DNA from 4 places in the Exiguobacterium sp. U13-1 genome. Region 1 is predicted to be linked to each of the others. Evidence: riboswitches for the same ligand, from Rfam matches in the RefSeq annotation. Region 1 holds a riboswitch; each other region holds the start of a gene.

Region 1 (5,680 bases):
GTTTGCAAGAAATCGTCTCTTCTGTCGAACCGAATGCATTCGTTACATTCTCGGAAATCCACACTGTCTTCGGCAATTACAAGGAACATTCGTATTCGTTTTAACACCAAGCGCAGCTTAGCTGTGCTTTTTTTATCTTCTTAAAACAGCTTCTCGTATTGCATCATCTTTCCTGCTTTTTTATTAGTATTATTCACTTTTTCAGTCATTATCCCTATTCAAAAAATAGACATACTTCACTTTTTTTACGATAGTAGTTAAGCTTATGATAAGTCTTTTATTTAAAGGAATGATTGCATGCACTCTCTTTGGCGTCAGCGTATTCTGCTGATTTTCTTGGTCAGCTTATTCGCCTCTATCCCGATCATCTATGCGTTATCCGGTTATCGGACGATTGCAACGATGACCGAGCAAATGAAGGATCATGATATACCGTTAATCAATCAGGTAGATCAGTTGGTCGAACACAATCGAGATCGTGCCAATGCGGTTCGTGGTCTCTTATTGTATGAAGATAATCGTTATATCGAACAATATTACTTTTCAACGTCTAAAATTCATGATTTGCGCAATAGTCTGAACCAATCGTCGACTACCCCAGGGACGATTAAAGATCTCCTTCGCCGCAACAATGTCTGGGAGTCCGAGATTGAACGCGTGTTTGTTGTCTATGAACGTCAAAGTCCAACAGCCGCAAAACGTCTTGCTAGACAGTCGACTCAGACGACTCAAACGATTCTCGAAGACTTATCCCGTGTGAAAGATGATTTGTATAAAACGCTTCAAGCCAAATTACAACAATCAGATTCTTTAATCGCTACATATAAATGGATGTGTCTTGCTCTCTCCATCCTGTCCTTTTTATTAATTAGTGCCACGGTCTTTTTCTTCCACCGCTTCGCTCCTAAGGGATCAGAACAATCGTCTTTAGAATAAACGAAAAGCGCAGCTTCGGCTGCGCTTTTCGTTTATTCTAAAGATTTATTCAGGCATTGCTTTTCCCTCTTGTACATGTTCCATCACCATATGCACAAGCGATGATACATGATGATCATCTAAGGAATAATAGACGACTTTTCCTTCTTTTCGGAACTTGACGAGTCCTTGTTTCAACAAAGACCGAAGATGATGCGACGCTGTCGCGATCGAACAGTCGACAGAGGCTGAGACATCACAAACGCATAGTTCTTCTTCGATCGTCAACGCATAAACGATTCGCAGTCGTGTCGCATCCGAAAGAATCTTAAATAGCTTTCCGATTTCAAGCGTCGGAATCGTATCCACGATTCGTCCGATTTCAGACGCACGCTGTTCGTCAATCGCAATCGTTTCACAACGGGGAATGTCCATGTCTGTCACCTCGTTTCTACCTATATTGCACCACGAGAAACGGGACATTGCAAGTTCAGCGCATTCGTCTGCGAATGAGCCAAAACACGAACCATCCTCCTACGTAATCTCCGATATCCCAGACAATTCGATTTTGGTCGACAGCGCGTACGCCGATATCAATGATTTTCGTGCTTTCTAATCGGTTCGTATAACGTTGACGAAGTCGCGTCGGAATCGGTAGACGAAGAAGTGCCCGGTAATAAATATCTAAATGAGTATGACCCCAAATTTCCGTCGCAATCGAGCTCGTTTTAATATACAACGGACGTTTGTAGCGTCTTTCATACTTTTCTTTCAATAAAAGGGCCATTTCATAGGAAACACGATTAGGACGCGGAAATAAGACTTTTCCTAGATGGTAGATCCCCTGATTATCGACTCGAATGATTTGTGGTTCTAACCGATATCGAATCCAATAGCCGCGAAAACGGATCGTCTGCCATTTCAATACAATCACCTCTGAACGGATTATACCCTGTTCTGAAGTGATTGATGCCATTCTCGCACAGCATCTGTCATTTGCTGCGCAGCGAGTTGTCGATCTTCTTTAGCGAAAATCTCTGAGATGACGGCATACCCTTCCAGCGGGATGGGCAGAGAGGAGACATTCGTTGCTGTGATTCCACCAATACCGATTAGAGGTAATCGTACGGCTTCCCGAATCGCCTGAAGCATCGTATGCGACATGGAATCAGCGTCCGCTTTGGATGACGTCGCAAATAGAGAACCCACCCCTAAATAAGAGGCTCCGTCTCGTTCTGCTTCAATCGCTTGTGCAACGGTTGCTACTGATACGCCAATCACAGCATCTGGTAAAAGGCGACGTGCTGCGGTTAAAGGAATGTCTTCTTGTCCGATATGCAAACCAGCTCCGGTGAGTAACGCGATATCAATCCGATCATTGATGATCAAAGGAACATCATAGCGATCCGTGAGTGTTTTCAACCGAACTGCCTGATCAAAGAATTCCTTTCCTTGCGCTGTTTTTTCCCGTAATTGCACGATTGTTGCACCACCTAAAATGGCTTCCTCAACGACCGTATCGATCGCGACTCCAGGATGGTACCGACGATCCGTCACTGCATAGATGGAGTAATCAATTGACACGTTCTGTCACCTCCACCAGGTCTTGCTCCGTCATAAGGCTGATGGTATTGAACAACTCTCGTTTAAAATCACCAAGACCTTGTGCGGAGGCTGCTTGTTCCCCTGCTTTTCCCATGACAAATGTCCCGTGGACAGCCGCCTCAAATGCCGTATATCCTGCACCGAGGAAGCTCGCAATCAAGGAGGCCGTCATACAGCCCGTACCCGTGATGTCTCCTAGACGCGGTGTTCCTACATGTAATTCCATTTCGCGCGTTCCATCCGTAATGTAGTCGTTCGGACCTGTCACGACGAGGACAGATTTGTGTTTGCGAGCGAATACGTGAATACTTTCTCGATCCATAATTGCATCTCCCGCAGCATCGACTCCCTTAGTTCGTCCGTCTTCCCCAAGTAACGTCTTGATTTCAGAAGCATTTCCTTTAATGACCGTACACCCGAGATCAATGAGTTCTTTGGAAAAAGCAGTACGTAATGTCGTTGCTCCTGCTCCTACGGGATCAAGAACGATTGGGACATTCAAACGTCCCGCTTCACGGACTGCGAGTCGTTGAGCTGCTTGCATGTCTGCATCGATCGTACCAATGTTTAAGACAAGAGCTTGCGCGAGTCTAACCATCTCTTCTACTTCACGAATGTCTTCTGCCATGACGGGGGATGCTCCAACAGCGAGTGTGACGTTTGCGCAGTCGTTGATCGTAACCGTGTTCGTCAGATGGTGAATGAGTGGTTTGTGTTCAAGAATGGTCGTAAACATGTGTATCCCTCCAAAGTGAATGAAAATGATGTGTCGGTCCAATACCTTGTCCGAGAGCAAATCCATGACGAATTGCCTCCGTGACATAGTTTTTCGCCTGTCGTACACTATCTTGTAAATCTTCTCCAAGCGCCATCCGCGCTGCAATCGCTGCGGATAAGGTACAACCAGTACCATGAGTATGTTGATTGTCTAATCGTTCCGATGTGAAGTGGTGTTCCACTTCCCCATCAAACAACAAATCCGTCGCAGCTCCTGAGAGATGTCCACCTTTTAGCAATACTGCACCTGTCTGTGTAGCCAATTGATGCATCGCCAGTCGCATTTCCTCTAGATTGGTGACCGATCGTCCTGTTAAACGCTCTGCTTCCGGTAAATTCGGTGTGACGAGAGTCGCAAGTGGTAAAAGTTCTGAAATCAATGCTTGTTCAGCTTCCGTCCGCAATAGGGCATGACCGCCTTTAGCGACCATGACGGGATCTAATATAATAGGGACTGTTTGTTTACGGAGATGTGTAGCAATGACACGAATCGTCTGCGCATTCGAGACCATTCCGATTTTGATCGCATCGACACGAATGTCTGAAAAAATCGACGTTAACTGGGCATCTACGATTTCTGGGGATAACTCTTCCACCGCTTGAACTCCCAACGTATTTTGCGCTGTGACGGCTGTCAGTACGCTCATTCCATAAACGCCTAAAGCCGAAAATGTTTTTAAATCTGCTTGAATCCCAGCTCCACCACCGGAGTCGGATCCCGCAATCGTCAGTACATGTTTCATGTTCTTTTCACCTTCCCATCGAGCAATGTAAGGGAGTCGTGACCAACAAAAAAAGCGCCGACCGCTGTAAAAAAGCAGTCGACGCTATACGAAAGCGTTATACACGCATTCCGGTATCCGTTCGGCTCAACTTTCCTACGCTGGTATTATCCAGTTCAGGTAATAGGGTCGAAAACAGATTGGTTTTCCTCTCAGCCGGATTCCTCCAGCTCCCCTAGTTGCTCAAGTATTCGTTTCGCCTTAACTGTAGCATAGAGAAGAAAAAAAAACGAGCCGAAGCCCGTTTTGATTACAGATATGCCAATGGATTGACTGCATTTAGAGGAGAAGAAGCACTGTATTGATAGCCTCCGACATGTAGTTCGAAATGTAAGTGTGGTCCTGTTGAATTTCCTGTACTACCAAGTGTCCCGACTTGCTGACCTTGAGAGAGCGTTTGCCCTGCACGAACCGATAATGAACTCATATGTGCGTAGACGGTCGTGTACACTTGTCCATCTAGGAAGTGAGAGATCATGACATGATTGCCGTAAGGTCCACCACCTGAGGCTGTGATGACCGTTCCAGCTGCTGCCGCGACGATTGGAGACCCGACCGAACCACTGAAATCAACACCGTTGTGGAACGTGTAACCATTCGCACCGCTTGCTGGTCCGAATCCTTGTGATACTCCACCAGAAGACGGTCGAACGAATTTTCCTCCACTCGAAACAACGGGCGGGGCAACGGAACCAGTTGATTCCGAACTCTTACCTGTTTGTTTTGCTGCTTTAGCATTCGCTTTAGCGGCTTTTTCAGCTGCTGCTTTCTCCGCTGCTGCGTTTTCAGCCGCTGCTTTAGCGGCTGCCTTTGCTGCCGCAATTGCACGTTCTTGCGCTTCGAGAGTCGCTTGAAGTTCTTTTGCGTCTAACAGTTCTGTCGTGAACTTCGTCTTCCCTTTTCGTAATTTCTTCAGCGTAGCACTACGTTCTTTCATTTGAAGCTTTAACGCTTTCTTTTGTTCAATCAATACTTTCTTTTCCTGCATTTGCTCCGCTTTTTTCTCAACGAGCGCTTGTTTTGCTTCTGCTAATTTTTGTTGCGTAGCGATGTAATCCGAAATCATTTTATCGTCTTGCTCAGCGATTTTTTTCCCCGCCATGACACGGCTAAATAAATCACCTAAATCTTTCGATCCGAAAATGACTTCTTCCCATTTAATCGAGTTTCCATCGTTTTCTTGGAAAACACGCAAACGATCACCGAGTAGTTCTTCCTGTTTCTGTAACATTTCTTCGTAACGGACGATGTCTGCCTTTAACTCATCGATTCGAACGTTCAACTGTTCAATTTGTTTATTTTTTTCGGAGACTTGGAAAATCTTTTCATTGATTGCTGCGTCAATTTGATTGATTTGACGTTGCTCTTTTGAGATTTTGGCTTCTTGTTTTTTGATTGCTTTTTCAAGTTTACGTTGTTCAGCGGCATTTTCAGCCTTTTTTTCTTTAATTGTCGCTGCTGCAATCGGTTGCGTTCCTGTTATAAGTAATGCTCCTAAAACAATGGTAGAAATTAGTTTTTTTAGCATATATCGTTTTCCTCACTTATGTTTTTTCATATTTTATTATAGTATTCAAGTTTCTCTCATATCTGAAATAGAT
Region 2 (5,680 bases), 1.4 Mb from region 1:
TCTCGACGGTACGTTTGAACAAGAATTCTCGAGTGATGTCAAGCTCGATCAAGTCATCCGTCAATTCCCACAAGCAGGGGCACAAGTCGAACCAAACGACTCTGTGACCGTCTTCATCTCAAAAGGTGAGGAAGAAAAAACGGTGACGGCAACGTTCCCTGAAAAGGTCGTCTATGATGCGGTCAGCGAGAACGAGGACGAGGAACCACCGAAACAAGTCATACGGATTGAGACGGAAGACGCGAAAGGGAAGCGGACCGTCATCGAGGAATCGATTGATCAAGATGAGACATTCGACGTGCCGGTGACGATTGATCCAGGAGAAGAAGGAAAAATTACGATCTATAAAGACGATACGGTGTATCGTTCAAAAACCATCACGTACAATCAAGCAAAAGACGCACAATGAATGTGATGAAAAAGGAGTGCATAGGATGACGGAACAACGCATCGAAGAGAATCGAGAAGGAACGATCATACGTCTGCAGGGTGGCTTTTATGATGTCATGACACCAGAAGGAGAGGTCCGTTCACGGGCAAGAGGGAATTTCCGAAAACGCGGCATCAGTCCAGTCGTCGGAGACGAGGTCGTTCTTCATATCGAAAGTGAGACAGGATATATTCTCGAAGTGAAGGAGCGGGACAACTTTTTAGTACGCCCTCCAGTCGCGAATATCGACCAGGCATTGCTCGTCGTCTCGGCGGCAGAACCTGATTTTTCAGCGCACTTGCTCGACCGATTTCTCGTTTTGATCGAAGCGAAGGAAATTCAACCCGTCATCCTATTGACGAAGATGGATTTGCTGGACGATGTCAAAGGACCGGCTGTCCGAGAGGCGATTGCCGCTTACCGGAAGATTGGGTATACGGTCATCGAGACATCAAGTGAGACGTTGGCAGGTATTGAGCAAGTCCGTCCGTTACTTGCTGGAAAAACAAGCGTTCTCGCCGGACAATCCGGTGTCGGGAAAAGTTCATTGCTCAATGCACTGGAGCCCTCTCTTGATTTAGAAACAAGTGCCATCTCGAAATCACTCGGACGCGGACGTCATACGACTCGCCACGTCACATTGATGCCGCTTGCCGAAGGATTGATTGCCGATACGCCAGGTTTCTCGAACCTCGATTTTCCGTATGATATGGAAATCGAGGATGTACGGTGGAGTTTCCCTGAATTCGTGGCTGTACAAGATGATTGCAAATACCGAGGTTGCTTGCATTTGAATGAACCCGGTTGTGCCGTCAAGGAAGCCGTCGAAGCCCAAGAAATCATGTCCTCTCGTTATGAGAACTATGGTATGTTTATAGACGAAATCAAGAATCGAGCCCGGAGGTATTAAAGATGATTAAAATTGCACCATCTATTTTATCAGCAGATTTTGCGAATCTCGAACGCGATGTTAAAGCAGTCGAAGCAGCAGGCGCGGACTATATCCATTTTGATGTCATGGACGGTCAGTTCGTACCGAACATCTCATTTGGATTACCTGTGCTTAGCAGCTTACGTCAAAAGACGGATATGATTCTCGATGTCCATTTGATGATCGACCAGCCAGAACGTTTCGTCGAGGATTTCGTCAAAGCAGGGGCGGACATCGTGACGTTCCACGTCGAAGCGACGAATCATGTCCATCGTGTCTTGCAACAAATCAAAGCAGCGGGCGCAAAGGCAGGGGTCGTCTTGAATCCCCATACGCCATTATCAACGATTGAACACGTCCTTGAGGATGTCGATATGGTTTTATTGATGACGGTCAATCCGGGCTTCGGTGGACAAGCCTTTATCGAGCGTGTCATGCCGAAACTTGCAGCACTCGCGCAAATGAAAGCAGATCGTGGTCTGACATTTGAAATCGAGATTGACGGTGGCGTCAATCCGGAAACGGCAAAGCTTTGCATCGATAACGGTGCGAACGTTCTCGTCGCAGGATCAGCAATCTACAATGCACCAGATTATGCGGAAGCGATCACTAGCATTCGTCAAGGGGCTGCCGTATAATAAGAACGAGAAAACGAAATATGATGACCGCAAGGGGTGTCGCTTGAAAAGCGGCTGAGAGGAGTCTTTTAGACTTTAACCCTTCGAACCTGTTCCGTTCAAACGGACGTAGGGATGTGGCGCACGCAGGCAGTACGGCGTTCGTCGTACTGCCTTTTTGCGTCCTCTCGTACAATGAAGGAGGAAAAACAGCATGAAACGGTTACAAATGATGATGGAAATTGCCATCTTCGCCAGTCTCGGAGTCGTCTTTGATTTACTGATTCCATTCAAAATGCCACAAGGAGGCTCAATCAGCTTAGCGATGCTACCGATCTTCGTCATGGCATTTCGCCACGGTGTCGTCGGAGGGGTCGTCACGGGAGCGCTTGTCGGTACGATTCAATTGATGTTCGCTCCACAAGTTTTGACGATCGTTCAACCGATGCTTGACTATACGATTGCGTATGGTGTCGTCGGATTAAGTGGTCTGTTCGCGCGTCAAGTCAGACTAGCCGCGCGCAATGGACAAAAGAAAAGCTTGATGGCGTTCGTTCTCCTTGCGACGTTATTAGGCGCAGGACTCCGTTATATCTGTCATGTCATCAGTGGAATCGTCTTTTTTGCCGAGTATGCAAAAGGTCCAGTCGTGGAGTACTCTTTTGTCTATAACGCAACGTATATGGTTCCTTCGTACATCTTATGTGGAATCGTAGCAGGAATTCTATTTACGACTGCGCCACGCTTACTCCGTTATTCGGCACGAGGCGTCTGAGATGCGGGCGATTCTCGTCTGTGCCGGTCCGCGAGAAGAAGCGCCGGATTTACGGACGTTTTGTCAGCCAGGTGACTTTATCGTCGGTGTCGACGGTGGTGTTCAGACGATTGAATCGTTTGGGCTGACATGCGACCTGACGATTGGTGATTTTGATTCGCTTGGTTATGTACCAGAAGGGGCAATCGTTCATCCGGCCGAGAAAGATGAAACGGATCTCGAACTGGCACTTCGTACAGTCTCAGAGAAGAAACAGTTTGAGGATACCTTCATTATCGGGGCGACAGGTGGGCGGCTCGACATGACCGTCCAAAATGTCTATTTGTTGAAGCGATACCCAGAGGCACGACTCGTGACGAAACGAGAAGAGGTACGATACTTGGCTGAGGGAACGTATGCAGTCGAAGCAGGGAGCTATCATTATCTTTCGTTCATTCCACTCGTACCATCGACTTTAAGCTTATCCGGAGTCAAATATCCACTTGATGCACATCCAGTACCGGTCGGAGGTTCCTTGACCGTCAGTAATGAATGGTGTGCGTCAGAAGCGAAGGTAGAGCTCCATCAAGGAGAACTATTGATGATGCGGACGCTTAAGGAATAGCACAATCATAGGAAAGAGGCCGTGGATGACTCCGCGGCCTCTTTTTAGATGAAATTATTCTTCGAGTTGAGAAGGGGCGACACGGATGTCGCTTTGAGCGGATAGATGTTTTCCTTTGACGAAGAGATGATAACTTCCCCACATGACAAGGAAGAAAGGAACACCGATGTATAGAGCGATTCGTTGATCCGCTTGAAACGCAAGACTGACGAGGACGACGACGTTAAGTGTCAACGAAATCAGTGGTAACACCGGATAGAGTGGTGTCTTGAATTTCAGTTCGGATACATCGTGTCCGTTTCGGACGAACTGACGACGAAATGCAAGCTGAGAAGCAGAGATTGAAATCCAGCCGACTTGAGCCCCGAGTCCGGCTAAGGACAAGAGCCAAATGAAGACGGTATCTTCTGCGAAAAATGCGGTCAGAAGCGATAACATCGCGAACATCATCGTAAAGAGCAACGCCCGCATCGGCACACCATGTGCATTGACGTAAGATAATTTCTTTGAAATCATCCCTTCTTGCGCCATTGCCCATAACATCCGAGTCGCCGCATATAATCCGGAGTTTCCGACGGACAATAGTGCCGTCAAGACGACGATGTTCATCAAATCAGCAGCGTACGGAATACCGATCGCATCAAAGACCATGATGAACGGACTGCTGACTCCGCCAGCTGTTTCATACGGAATTAATGCACCAACGATCGTAATCGATAAGACGAAGAAGATGAACGTCCGCCAGACTGTATTGCGGATGGCTTTTGGAATCGATTTTTCTGGCGTGTCGGACTCCCCAGCCGCAACACCGATCAATTCCGTTCCTTGGAAGGCGAAGTTGACAGCAATCATCGTCGTCAAGACGCCAAGAATCCCGTTTGGAAACCAACCGCTTGCCGTAAAGTTCGCGAATAACGAGGTTGGACGATCTGCTTCCATCGGTAACCAGCCGAACCAAGCAGCGCCACCTAGAATGATGAAGAAAAGGATCGCGAGGACCTTCAAACTCGAGAACCAGAATTCGGCTTCACCGAATGCTTTGGCTGAGACGGCATTCAGACCGAACAGTAAGACCGTAAAGACGGTACACCAGACGACGACGGGTACATTCGGAAACCAGCGGTCCATCAAACTGCCAGCTGCCGTGATTTCGAGTGCGACCGTCACGGCCCAGCCGAGCCAATAAATCCAACCGACGGCAAAGCCAATTCCTGGTCCAATGAAGCGGGTCGTATAGGTCTGGAAGGACCCCGAGACCGGCATATAGACCGCTAATTCCCCTAGACATAACATCGTCAGATACATGATGGTCCCACCCACGATGTAACTGAGGACCGCCCCGAGAGGTCCTGCTTGTGAAATCGTTAATCCTGACCCTAAAAATAAGCCTGTCCCGATGATTCCCCCGAGTGAGATCATGAACAGGTGTCGACTCGTCATCTCTCGTTTGAGTTGCATGATGACTTCCCCCAATTCTGACAAAATAAAGTACGTTCCTATTGTAAGCGTTTTCAATAAAAGCGACAATTAGTTTATGAGAAAAATAAATGAGGGTATAAAAAAACCGGAAGGGAAGATTCCCATCCGGTGGTTGCGCCTTATACGCGTTCGACTTTACCTGATTTAAGAGCTCGAGCTGAAACCCAAACCTTTTTCGGCTTACCGTCGACGAGGATACGTACTTTTTGTACGTTGACTCCCCAAGTACGTTTTGTTTTGTTCAATGCGTGTGAACGGTTGTTACCCGACTTTGGCGATTTCCCAGTAACGTAGCATTTACGTGCCATGCGTTCCGCCTCCTTTTATGTTGTTTTGCGTTCGTCCTAATAGACACTTTGCTATCTTAGCATGGTGTCAGGGCGGTTGCAACATAAAAAAAGTAGCTGACAAGAAAAAAACTTGACAGACAACCTCGAAATTTAAAATAATGGATGAGGATGATGGTAAAAGTTCATTTGACCGCTACTATTTTTCACTTATTCATTGTATAGTCAGTACGGCGACTTTTCAATAGTAGGTCCTTATAGTAGAATTATGAGAAGAATACAATATTCAAAGGGGGCTACTCAGGTGGCGATCGAGATGAAAACGACCTATGGAAAGATTGATGTAGATAATGATGTCGTTGCGCAACTTGCGGGCGGCGCAGCAATGGAATGTTTTGGTGTCGTTGGTATGGCATCCCAGTCTCAAATCAAGGATGGTCTTGCAGAACTCTTAAAACGCGAGAACTTTGCACGCGGTGTCATCGTTCGACAGGCTTCAGAGCAGGTCCATATCGATATGCATATCATCGTAAGTTATGGAACGAAAATCTCAGAGG
Region 3 (5,680 bases), 650 kb from region 1:
GGGACTATCATCATAACGTCATCGAACCGTCATCGACCTGTTACAAAAAAGGATAAGGTAACGGTTTCATGACCGTTGATCGAGGCGATGACTGATTGCAGTTAATAAAGCAGCAACGAGCGCAACCAGTCCACCGACGAGTGCCGTGTTCATCATCGGACCGTTCGCATAGACGATGCCACCGAGTGCCGAACCAAAAGCAATCCCGACGTTACTCGCAACCGGCATCAATGAAGCGGCGAGTCCTTTTGCTTCCGGATTGAACTTTTTAGCAAGGTCGATCAAGTAGATCTGTGTCGAAGTCGTTAGTAAAATCGACATCAACGACATCAAGGCGATGTTGAACAGACCAAGCGGAAGGGATGCTGTCGTGAAGTATAACGCAGCAAGAACGACTGCTTGCACGACGAAGACGAACCGTAAGCGTCCCATCGGATTTTTGCTAGCAATCTTTCCGGCAAGGATGTTACTGAAGATCGAGACGACGCCGTAAGCGAGCAAGATCGGACTGATCCACGTTTTCGCAATCCCAAGTTCTGTTTGAAGAATTGGTACGAGGTACGTGTAGACGACGTAGGTTGCCCCAAACCCAAATGACGGAATGAAGAAGGCGATCAGGATCCGTGGGTTGGCGAGCAATCCGAGCTGTTCCTTAATCGAACCAGAACCCGTCGATTGCTGGACCGGAACGATCTTTAAAACAGCGAGGAACGCGATTATTCCCATGACCGTCGTCAGCCAGAACGTGGCTTCGAAGCCAGCGTGTTGCCCGATGAACGTACCAATCGGAACACCTAAAACGTTCGCAAGTGTAAAACCACCGAAAATGAACGAGACGGCAACACCGCGCTTCGCGACAGGTACACCGTCACTTGCGACGACCATTGCGAGTGAGATCAAGACACCAGTCAGGATGGCTGTCAGAATGCGGGTTGCGAGCAATACTTCGTAACTTGGTGCAAAACTACTGGCAAGATTCAATAGTATCCAAGCAAGTAAGAGACGTAGGATCAGGCGACGCCGTTCCAGATGACCGGTCATCGACATGACGATCGGCGTACCAATCGCAAAGGAAATGGCAAAGGCCGAGACGAGCGTACCGGCTGTTGCGATCGTGATATCAAGGGCTGAGGAGATTTCAGCGAGGATCCCGACGATGACGAATTCGCTTGTTCCGAGAACGAATGTCAGGAGCGACAACGTAGCAATCAAGAGCCAATCGCGTCGACTTAAACGAGTAGTAGGTGACATGGATGATTCCTCAATTCTAGCGCTTGCGCGCGAAACTATGAGTAACAGGATAGCATGAAACGATTTCGTCGGGTATCGCAAAGCGAGATTTCGGGAAAAGAACCATTATTCGAAATAGCGTGTGAATTTCCAGGCTTGCTATTTTTTGCGTATACTACAGAAGAAGACTAATTATAAAGGAGTGGAAACGATGCAAGCGACAGTGACATGGAACAAACAGATGGGGTTTAGTGGACAGACGGAATCAGGGCATCATCTTGCGATGGACGCAGCACCCGAAAACGGTGGTGAAAACCAAGCACCACGACCGACCGAACTCTTGCTACATGCCGTTGCCGGCTGTACTGGAATTGATATCGTCTCGATTTTAGAGAAGATGCGCTTGACGATCACCCATTTCGAAATGGATATCGAAGGAGAACGGGCAGAGGATCATCCGCGACGTTTTACGTCGATCTCGATTCATTACCGGCTTGAAGGTGATCTCCCGGAAGATAAGGTCCGTCGTGCCATCTCGTTATCAAAGGATAAATATTGTTCGGTCTCGCAATCCCTGAATGCTGAGATTTCTGTCTATTATTCGATCAATGGTGTGCGGAGCGAGGATCCTTTGTGAAGAAAGTCGTACTGATCGGTTGCCTGTTGCTTGCAGGGTGTGCACAGGAGACGACGGAACCAACGAAACCATCACAATCAGAAACGAAGCAACCGACAGAAGAAAAGAAACCGAAACCTGAACCGACGAAAGAAGATCGACAACAAGCACAACTAAAGCAACAATTAAAAACGATGTCGACGTCAGAAAAGATCGATCAACTGCTCTACATCGGAGTCGCCGGCACGGAACTTTCAGCAGATGACCGGAAACTGTTAAAGACGCATGCGATTGGTGGGGTCTTACTGCTTGGCGGAAACATCACGTCGGAAGAGCAACTCTTGACGTTCACGCGTGCGATTCAAGAGACGAACCAAAAACCGTATGCGTTCGTCGGGATTGATGAAGAAGGCGGACGCGTCAGCCGGGTACCGGATCAACGATTACGTCTACCGACGAGTCAACGGATGGCGCAAGGAGCAGATGATGCGAAAATGGAAGACGTCGGACGTACGCTCGGACATTTGTCACGTTTTTATGGCTTCAACATGGACTTCGCGCCGGTCCTTGACGTCAACAGTAATCCGAACAATCCGATCATCGGCGACCGTGCGTTAAGTGCTGATCCGAATACTGTCGCGACGCTTGGTACGGCCCTGATGCACGGGATGCAGGAGACGGGAACGATTCCAGTCGTCAAACATTTTCCCGGTCACGGCAATACGAGTGTCGATTCCCATGTCGGGCTACCGAAAGTGACGGCATCAAAGGAAGAATTGAAGCGGACGGAACTGTTACCGTTCCAAGAAGCGATTCAAGAGGGCGCCGAGATGGTGATGGTCGCCCATATTCTCTATCCCGCATATGACGATACGAATCCGTCCTCGCTCTCAAAGCCGATCTTGACTGACCTCTTGCGTCAGCAACTCGGATTCAACGGTGTCATCATCACAGATGATCTCGTCATGGGGGCGATCACGAAACAATATGGTCTCGCGGAAGCGGCACGTCAGTCGCTCGTCAACGGAGCTGATATGGCGATGTTTTCAGAGGCAGGTGCTTACACAAAGGTTCATGCTGAAGTGATGCAAGCCGTCAAAGAAAAGACGCTGACGCCGGAGATGCTCGATGGCAAAGTGATACGCATCCTGAAGCTAAAGCAGACGTATGCCGACAGCCAAGAGCAACAGCGACCAACGAAATCGGAACTGATTCAGCAAGTGGAAGCGCTCAACTAGGACTAGCGAAGCAAAGCGACTCATGCTAGACTAATGGGGCAAGCCAATTAAACACGAAAAGACACTAGGGGAGTCTCCCAGCAGACTGAGACGGAAGTATCCGGACCCTTTGAACCTGATCTAGTTCGTACTAGCGGAGGGAAGTGGCTCGAAACCTTAGATATCCTTAGCGCTTCAGCGTATTTTCGGACCACTCCCTTCAACATCGGGAGTGGTCCTTTTTCGTATGGAAAGGAAGGACATGATGCGTTTACATCTCATTTCGACGGGCTCCATCCATCCGATTGACGAACTAAAGACCTTTCAATCCCTTCAACCTTATACGGATCAGCTGCATCTACGAGAACCGAACTTATCAGCGGCAGAATTACTGGATCTGATTGAAGCGCTCCTTGCGCACGGTTATTCGCCGGATCAGTTAACCGTTCATGATCGGGTCGATGTCGCCCATGTCACTGGCATCGGTGTGCAATTGACGCGACGGTCCTTGCGTGTCCGTGATGTCCGACGTCATTTTCCGAATCTCGTTATCGGGAAATCGGTCCATTCATTAGCAGAGGCACTGGCAGCTGAAGCGGAAGGAGCCGACCGACTGCTGTACGGTCATATTTATCCGACAGCGTCGAAGCCGGACGTGCCACCACGAGGTATTGACGCCTTGAAGCAAGTCGTCACCTTCACGACGAAACCAGTCATTGCGATCGGTGGGATTACACCAGAACGCATGCCTGAAATCGCAGCGACCGGTGTAACCGGAATCGCCGTCTTATCGGGTATTCTCGGTCAATCGGATCCACTCGCCGCCGTCAAGCATTATCAGGGGGTACGGGTATGACGAATCACATCATCATCGGCGGTGGAGTCATCGGTTTGACGCTTGCTTACGGTCTCGCCTGTCAGAATGAATCCGTCGTCGTCTTAGAACGCGGAGCAGGTGGACAAGGAACGAGTCGCGCGGCTGCCGGAATGCTTGCGACGGACATCGAGCTGAGAGAGGAATTGCATGCACTTGCCGCGCGAAGTCGACGTCTGTATCCGTTGCTTGCACGTCGTCTCGAGCGAGAGACAGGCATCGACTGTGGATACCGGGAACAACCATTTTTGTTAAAGCGTAAAGGACGCGAGCATCTGTTTCCAGCTGTCGGTCAAATCGATCCACGACGACTGACGACTGCATTGATGTATGCCTTACACGCACGTGGCATATCGATTGAAGAACAGGTGGAAGTCACACGCATCGAAGAGAGCGATGACTTCGTCAGGATCGAGTCGAACGCGGGAACGTGGACCGGACGAACGGTGACGGTTGCTGCCGGACGGGGTTCGCAAGCCTTGCTCGATACAGCCGGCATTTCGATTGCGACATATGGGGTCAAAGGGGAATGTCTCGCAGTTCGTCTCGCGGGTCAGCCGTTACGCTCGATCCTGTTTGACGACGCCGTCTACCTCGTTCCGAAAGCAGACGGTCGGATTTTGATCGGTGCGACCGAACTGCCGCACGACGAGACGGTCGGTGTCAGTGTCGCAGGGGTCACGTCATTGCTTCAAGCAGCAGAACGACTGTATCCACCGATTCGTGACGCGGTCATCGAAGAAGTCTGGTCCGGTGTACGACCACAAACGGCGTCCGGCTTGCCATATATCGGAGTCGCCGATTCATCCCGTCGGATCTTCCTAGCGACGGGGCATCATCGGCATGGCATATTACTCGCACCGGCGACAGCGGAAGTCTTGGTAAATACATTACGGTTGATTCAGAAGGAGGAAGTCCGATGAACATTACGATTAACGGCAATGACCACACGATCGATCAGATTGAAACGATCGAGGACATGCTCACGCAACTTGGCTTAGGGGAAAAGTTCGTCATCGTCGAACAGAATCGACAAATCATCGATCGCGTGGCGTATGGTCAGACGGTCGTTCGGGACAATGACACATTTGAAATCGTTCATTTCGTAGGAGGAGGATAAATATGCTGAAAATTGGAGAAAAGACATTTGAATCACGCTTGTTACTCGGAACAGGGAAATATACGGATGCTACCGTACAGCAAGAAGCAATCGATGCGTCTGCTTCACAAATCTTGACATTCGCCGTCCGTCGGCTCGATATCTTCGACAAACAACAAGCGAATTTCTTGGAGTCGCTTGATTTAGCGAAGTACGATTTACTGCCGAACACGGCAGGTGCGAAGACGGCGGAAGAAGCTGTTCGGCTTGCGAAGCTTGCGCGGGCATCCGGTATGTGTGACATGGTCAAGGTTGAAGTGATCGGTTGCGACAAGACGTTACTACCTGATCCGATCGAGACGTTACGGGCTTCTGAAGAATTACTCAAAGAAGGTTTCATCGTCTTACCGTATACGTCGGACGATGTCGTCCTTGCACGGCGACTCGAAGAACTCGGTTGTCACGCCATCATGCCGGCAGCGTCACCGATCGGTTCCGGGCAAGGCATTCTCAACCCACTTCATCTACGATTCATCATCGAACAAACGACGGTCCCGGTCATCGTCGACGCCGGGATCGGCTCACCGACCGACGTCGCCTATGCGATGGAACTAGGAGCGGATGGTGTCTTATTGAACTCCGCT
Region 4 (5,680 bases), 1.0 Mb from region 1:
CTTGTCCGAACGTCGGTTCATCGAGCAGTAACACATCCTTCGTCTGCCCGAGCATCGTCGCGACGCTGAGTCGTCGTTGTTGACCCGTACTAAGCGCAAGTGGTGACTGTTGTTTGACGGATGTAAGTTCCAGCCGTTCGAGCAACGTCGTGCGCTCATCACTCGTCGCTGCCCGGTGACTCCAGTCGATTTCCGCTTCGACTGTCAGCTTGAGAAACTGCAAATCCGGTTGTTGAAAGACATAGCCGACGTGCTCATAAAAGCGTCGCCGGGAGTAACGATGAGCCGGACGTTCCTGGAATCGATATGTTCCACGATGGGGAAGCAATCGACCGAGTGTTGCAAGTAACGTACTTTTTCCGGAGCCGTTTGCCCCGAGCAACATCACCCATTCTCCTGTCTCTAAGGAAAACGTCGCATCGGTCAGCGGGTAAGGTGCTTTCGTCGATAATGCAGCGATGTGTAACAAGGGAATGCCTGCTGTAGCGACTGGAGGAAGCACGTGAAGTCGCGCTGCTTGTGGTCCATCTATGGGTAACGTCTCTAACGTGTACGGATACAAGGAAGGGACAGCGATGCCTTTCGATTGAAGCTCTGTATAAGCCTGCGGGAACAAATCCTGCGGATGCGCCGTCGCAGTAATCGATCCGTCCTCAAGTAAGACGATCTGGTCGATGTACGGTAAACAGACATCGAGTTGGTGCTCGATCAAGACGATCGTTAAATCGTGTTCTTTCTGAATCCGAAAGATCAGCGCCATCAGCTCGTGTTGTCCGATTGGATCAATCTGGGCTGTTGGTTCATCGAGTAATAAGATCGTCGGCTCGAGCGCTAGGACCACGGCGAGCGCGAGGCGCTGTTTCATCCCCCCGGATAGACTCGCGATCGGTGTCGAGAAGGGGAGAGGGAGACCGACGAGTGCGAGTAAGCGTTCAATTCGTTCCTCCATCTCCGCACTTGGAATCGACCGGTTTTCTAAACTAAAAGCGATTTCGCGTCCGATCGTTTCCATGCAGAACTGTTCTTCTGGATTTTGAAATAAGACTCCGACCGAACCGGACCGGGTAACGGTACCAGTCTGTTCGACTTCAATCGTCTCCGGTGTCAGTCCGGCTAGGGCATGAAGCAGTGTCGTCTTGCCACTCCCACTGCGTCCAAGCAAAAGGGTCGTTCCTTGTTCGATCGTCAGCGATACATGATCGAGCACCGATTTCATCTGACCCGGATAGCGGATGCTGAGGTCGTCGACAGTAATCATGCGACTTCCCGTTTCGCACGTCCGGCCGCAAACCCGTTCAAGACACCGGTCGCAACAAGGCGACGGACGAGAATCGCTGCAAGCAAGCCGCCGAGTAATGCACCACTAATCAATTGTAAACCTGTTGTCGCAAGCAACGTCGTCGTCGTGTAGTAACCGAATCCGTTCGCGATCAGACTGTAGACAATGCTACCAATCGCGGCTCCAACACCCGATAACATCAATGTCCAGGTGTCATAACGGCGATAACGCGTCATCGCAAAGACGAGTTCCGCACCAAGTCCTTGGCAGACCCCGATCAGTAGAGCCGATAAGCCAAAGTGACTACCCGTGAACAGCTCGACGGCTGCCGCGACGATTTCCGCGATGAGGGCAGCACCTGGTTTTTGAATGATTGCTGCGACGAGCGGGCTTGCGATGATCCAGATCCCAAACATCCAGTTGGCACCGACTGGCCCGAAGATTGCAGACATCGGTAACCAGAGTGTTGACCAACCGAGATAGATGACCCCGCAAGCGACGGCGAGCATCATCATGACCATGATTTCTTTCATTTTCCAGTGTTGCATCGTGTTCGTCCTCCTTAGAATGGGGGAGACGCCAAAAAGACCGCCCTCCGTAAAAAAGAGAGCGGTCCTCAGAAAAACTGCGCGCAGCAGGAGTCATTGGATGTGATCGCTCCACTTTCCTACGCTAGTATGAACTAGATCAGGTTCGAAGGGTCCGAAGTGAATCGTCTCAGCCAAATGGGCTCCCCTAGTGGATATGGTAATAGATGATACGCTGTTCACTTTAGGCAATCTTCTGTCTATTGTCAAGACACAAAAAAACGATACGCCACGAAGGGCGTATCGATAAACGACTTATTTGTTATCTTCGTTCTCTTCTTTTGCTTCTTCTGAAGACTCTTCCGTAGCTTCCGCTTCGTTGTCTTCGCCAGCTTCCGCTTGTGCTTGTGCTTCAGCTTCTGCTTCTTCGATTTCCTCAAGCTCTTGTTCAAGCGTTGATTCGACGACAGCTGCGACTTGAATGTCGCCTTCTGTGACGATACGGAAATCTTTTTGTTCCGGAAGATCAGCAACAGAGATCGAATCGCCGATTTCGAGATTCGTGACGTCGACTTCGACATTCTCTGGTAATTTATCTGGTGTCGCTGCGACTGTTACTTTAAAGAGTGTCTGTGACAGGAATCCGCCGACTTTAGCGCCAGCTGCCTCGCCGACGAGTACGACGTCTGCTTCTACTTCTGTCTCTTCATCCATTTTAACGGCGATGAATTCAACGTGATCGACGGTTGGTGTGAAGACATCCATATCACGACGGTTGATCAAGACGTTAATATTTTTACCATCGAGTTTAAGTGAAATCAAGACGTTCTCACCGTTTTCTCGAACGATTTTAAGCAATTCTTTTTCTTCGAATGCGATTGGTGTACTTTCCACTTTGTAACCATACACGACACCAAGAGCTTTTCCTTCATGACGTAATTGTTTACGGAGTGAGCGTGGACGTACCTCGCGTTTTTCGACTGTTAATTTAACTGACATGTTCATTTCCCCCTTGAATTTGGTATAGCCCTCAAAAGGTAATGAATGTAGGAGCAGGACAAGTCCTGAACAATATGAAACATGCTAAGACAATCGGTTCCAGACTCGCATTGAGCCTGACGCTTTCGTGACTTTGCATTTCTCTCCCAGGTCATTACGCTGATATTGAGAAACATGTGTGAATAAGTCACCGGTTTGATGCGGTGCTAGTGAGTTTATACCCCTATTTTTTAAATCCTTAAACCTCTAATTTTTATTTTTTAAAGTCGAAAGACCTCCAAACCGCTTGAAGTCAAGGGTTGAGAGGTCTTTCATTTTTTTCATTTTTTATGGTGATGCGTTGGTTTTCACGAACCAATACACGGACGAGACGTTCAACGTGCCGCATCGTCGTCTGTCCCATCGTTGAAATTTGGAGCCATTGATTACGGACGAGATAGTCGCTTTCATACTGGACGTGATAGCCCTGAATCCGAAGAGCGTCTCCTAAAGCGGTTGCCGACGGATGAACGATCGTCAGAATTCCCGGCGCTTGCGCTTTTTGAGTCGCAAGAAGGTTGAAACCAGTAGCGCGAACGGCTTGTTCGAGATAGGTCATCTTGATGGCTGCTTGATCGAGATCAATGGCATCCAGCGCTGCCTGACAAGCCAGCAACAGATTTGAGGAACCGGAAAAAGCAACCCCTTCCGCATATAGACCGAGATCCAGATAACGTGGAATCCGGGAGGAAGGCAATACGCTGGACGTATGCCCGATGAACGCAAGACCCGGTAACCCACCAATCGCCTTTCCGGAGACGGTCGTGACGAATCTGCAGCCAGCGTATGAGAAACGTCCGGTCCCGACGGCGCTGATCGCATCGACGATGAGTGCGGTTCGTTGATCTAATAGCGCTTTTACCGCATCGAGATCGTAGAGAACGCCCGTAGACGTCTCACAATGCGTCAACCAAATCCAGTCGTACTCCGTTTGATGCAGTTGGCTTGCGAGTTGTTCTAAGTCGATCGGGTGACCGGACGGAAGCAGGTGGATATCAAATGACTTTCCTGCTCGTGCCGCGTGATCGATCAAGCGTTGACCGAACTCGCCACCGTTTAGGATCAATCCATGTCCACTGAGTTGTTGTGCGACGATATCGTTCGCGAGCGTACCACTGCCGACAGCCATCGAGACATGTGGCAAATCCAGCAACTGACACATTCGGTCCCGTAAATCTTGATCGAGCTGACGCATCGATGCCGTCCGATGTGGACGCGGTGCTTGTTGCGCCGCTTGACGGACCGTCGGAGCGACTTCGACCGGACCGGCTAGGAAATGCAGGGGACGTAAGACATCCGCGATGACGGACCGTTCGTATGTTGCGCGAGACAACAACATCGGTACGAACTGGGCATCGCCACTACCAAGCGTTGCTGCGATTGGTGTGAAGCCGAACCGCGCATATAGTTTAGCTTCCCGTGTCGTACCACTGATATAGACATGATCAATCGTCTCCCGTTCCAAGTAGACCATCAAAAAGCGCATCAATTGCATGAACGTACGACTATTGCGGTATTCGGGACGAACGCTGAGTAAGCGGATTTCCACTGGGTCCGTCAGTGTCTCATCTAGCGTCACGCCCTTTTCCTCAAGCGAAAAAGGACGATGCTTCCGAATAGCAATCATCGCGACGAGTCGATCGTCTTCTTTGCCGATCAGATAGGTATTTTGATCATGAAAGCGGTCAATCCGTTTCCGCTCGATGTTTGGTTGGTGTTGCGGAATCTCTTCCGTGAAGGTGAGATAGTTCAATTCATGGATTGCTTCAGCGTCCACAGCGGTAGCAATGGAAAAGTCGATCATGAGACGTCCTCCTTATGTAATGACTGGCTTGTGAAATGCATCATGAGCCCACAGGACAAGTAGACTTACGGCAACGGTACACAAGATATTGATGGGTCCCGCGTCAAAGTAGACAGGTAGTAACGGGAGTAAAACGACCGGAATAAGCCCCGCTTTGACGCTATCTTTCGTTATGAGATAAGACAAACCGAGTATGCCTAGTCCACCCAGATATGCCCATGGTGTGATGGCAAAGACGATGCCGGAAAATACGGCATACCCTTTACCGCCACGTCGCGGATGAAACAACGGAAACAAGTGACCGATGAGCACGGCGAGGGCGACTGGATAAAATGCGTCTGTTAGCTGTAATGCAAGAACCGTCTTCGCGGCATCAAACAGATACACGAATAAAAAAGCCGGGAGCCCACCGGCGCGATGGGCATTGCGGGCACCGATGTTTCCGGTACCGACCTGTGCCAAATCGGTACGACTGATGTACTTCCAGAGCGTACCGCCAAGAATGCTGCCGATGAGATAACCAAGCAGGAGATCAAGGATCACCGTTGTTCCTCCTTTGTCGTTACGAGATGGACGAGTTCCTTGACGGTCAAGGCATCACTGTCCGGAGCCGTCAGGACGGCATCGACCATCTGAGCTTTTCGATCTTGTAATTCCGTCATCTTCTCTTCAATCGTCCCGCGTGTCAGCAGTTTGATGACCGTCACGTCAGATTGTTGTCCAAGCCGGTGGGCGCGATCGGCTGCTTGTTGTTCGACGGCTGGATTCCACCAGCTGTCAAACAGGATGACGGTATCAGCAGTTGCGAGATTCAGTCCCGTTCCTCCGGCTTTCAGGGAAATCAAGAAGAGGTCGACTTCACCGTCATTGAACCGGTCGCATAACGCGACCCGGTCTTCAAGTGGTGTCTCACCCGTCAATAGGAAGTGGGGGAGATGCCGTTGCGCAAGGTCCGAGCGAATGCGCTCAAGCATTTGCGTATACTGCGAGAAAATCAAGATCCGCTTTCCGGCTGCTCGTTTTTCGGCAATC

What was found. A riboswitch is a leader RNA that binds a small molecule or an ion and turns the genes downstream of it on or off. The one in region 1 is predicted to bind thiamine pyrophosphate.
Region 2: it holds a riboswitch for thiamine pyrophosphate, as region 1 does, so the genes downstream of both, thiT (energy-coupled thiamine transporter ThiT) here and thiD (bifunctional hydroxymethylpyrimidine kinase/phosphomethylpyrimidine kinase) in region 1, are expected to answer to the same signal.
Region 3: it holds a riboswitch for thiamine pyrophosphate, as region 1 does, so the genes downstream of both, ESP131_RS08555 (thiamine phosphate synthase) here and thiD (bifunctional hydroxymethylpyrimidine kinase/phosphomethylpyrimidine kinase) in region 1, are expected to answer to the same signal.
Region 4: it holds a riboswitch for thiamine pyrophosphate, as region 1 does, so the genes downstream of both, ESP131_RS10765 (ECF transporter S component) here and thiD (bifunctional hydroxymethylpyrimidine kinase/phosphomethylpyrimidine kinase) in region 1, are expected to answer to the same signal.

What each region holds. Positions count from the first base shown of each region.
Region 1 is NZ_CP015731.1:1,034,103-1,039,782, reverse strand. It holds gene ESP131_RS05310 (YitT family protein) at 1-104, shown strand, start outside; gene ESP131_RS05305 (CHASE3 domain-containing protein) at 298-936, shown strand; gene ESP131_RS05300 (ArsR/SmtB family transcription factor) at 982-1,350, opposite strand; gene ESP131_RS05295 (hypothetical protein) at 1,406-1,849, opposite strand; gene thiE (thiamine phosphate synthase) at 1,861-2,499, opposite strand; gene thiM (hydroxyethylthiazole kinase) at 2,489-3,256, opposite strand; gene thiD (bifunctional hydroxymethylpyrimidine kinase/phosphomethylpyrimidine kinase) at 3,237-4,040, opposite strand; TPP riboswitch at 4,156-4,266, opposite strand; gene ESP131_RS05275 (murein hydrolase activator EnvC family protein) at 4,330-5,607, opposite strand.
Region 2 is NZ_CP015731.1:2,469,532-2,475,211, reverse strand. It holds gene pknB (Stk1 family PASTA domain-containing Ser/Thr kinase) at 1-409, shown strand, start outside; gene rsgA (ribosome small subunit-dependent GTPase A) at 435-1,340, shown strand; gene rpe (ribulose-phosphate 3-epimerase) at 1,343-1,999, shown strand; TPP riboswitch at 2,022-2,131, shown strand; gene thiT (energy-coupled thiamine transporter ThiT) at 2,193-2,753, shown strand; gene ESP131_RS12945 (thiamine diphosphokinase) at 2,755-3,357, shown strand; gene ESP131_RS12940 (amino acid permease) at 3,412-4,815, opposite strand; gene rpmB (50S ribosomal protein L28) at 4,956-5,144, opposite strand; gene ESP131_RS12930 (Asp23/Gls24 family envelope stress response protein) at 5,428-5,680, shown strand, end outside.
Region 3 is NZ_CP015731.1:1,682,482-1,688,161, forward strand. It holds gene ESP131_RS08540 (MFS transporter) at 67-1,251, opposite strand; gene ESP131_RS08545 (OsmC family protein) at 1,442-1,867, shown strand; gene nagZ (beta-N-acetylhexosaminidase) at 1,864-3,084, shown strand; TPP riboswitch at 3,141-3,243, shown strand; gene ESP131_RS08555 (thiamine phosphate synthase) at 3,326-3,919, shown strand; gene ESP131_RS08560 (FAD-dependent oxidoreductase) at 3,916-4,860, shown strand; gene thiS (sulfur carrier protein ThiS) at 4,857-5,057, shown strand; gene ESP131_RS08570 (thiazole synthase) at 5,060-5,680, shown strand, end outside.
Region 4 is NZ_CP015731.1:2,071,567-2,077,246, reverse strand. It holds gene ESP131_RS10770 (ABC transporter ATP-binding protein) at 1-1,258, opposite strand, end outside; gene ESP131_RS10765 (ECF transporter S component) at 1,255-1,827, opposite strand; TPP riboswitch at 1,927-2,026, opposite strand; gene ESP131_RS10760 (50S ribosomal protein L25/general stress protein Ctc) at 2,122-2,805, opposite strand; gene ESP131_RS10755 (GNAT family N-acetyltransferase) at 3,098-4,648, opposite strand; gene ESP131_RS10750 (glycerol-3-phosphate acyltransferase) at 4,661-5,191, opposite strand; gene ESP131_RS10745 (DEAD/DEAH box helicase) at 5,188-5,680, opposite strand, start outside.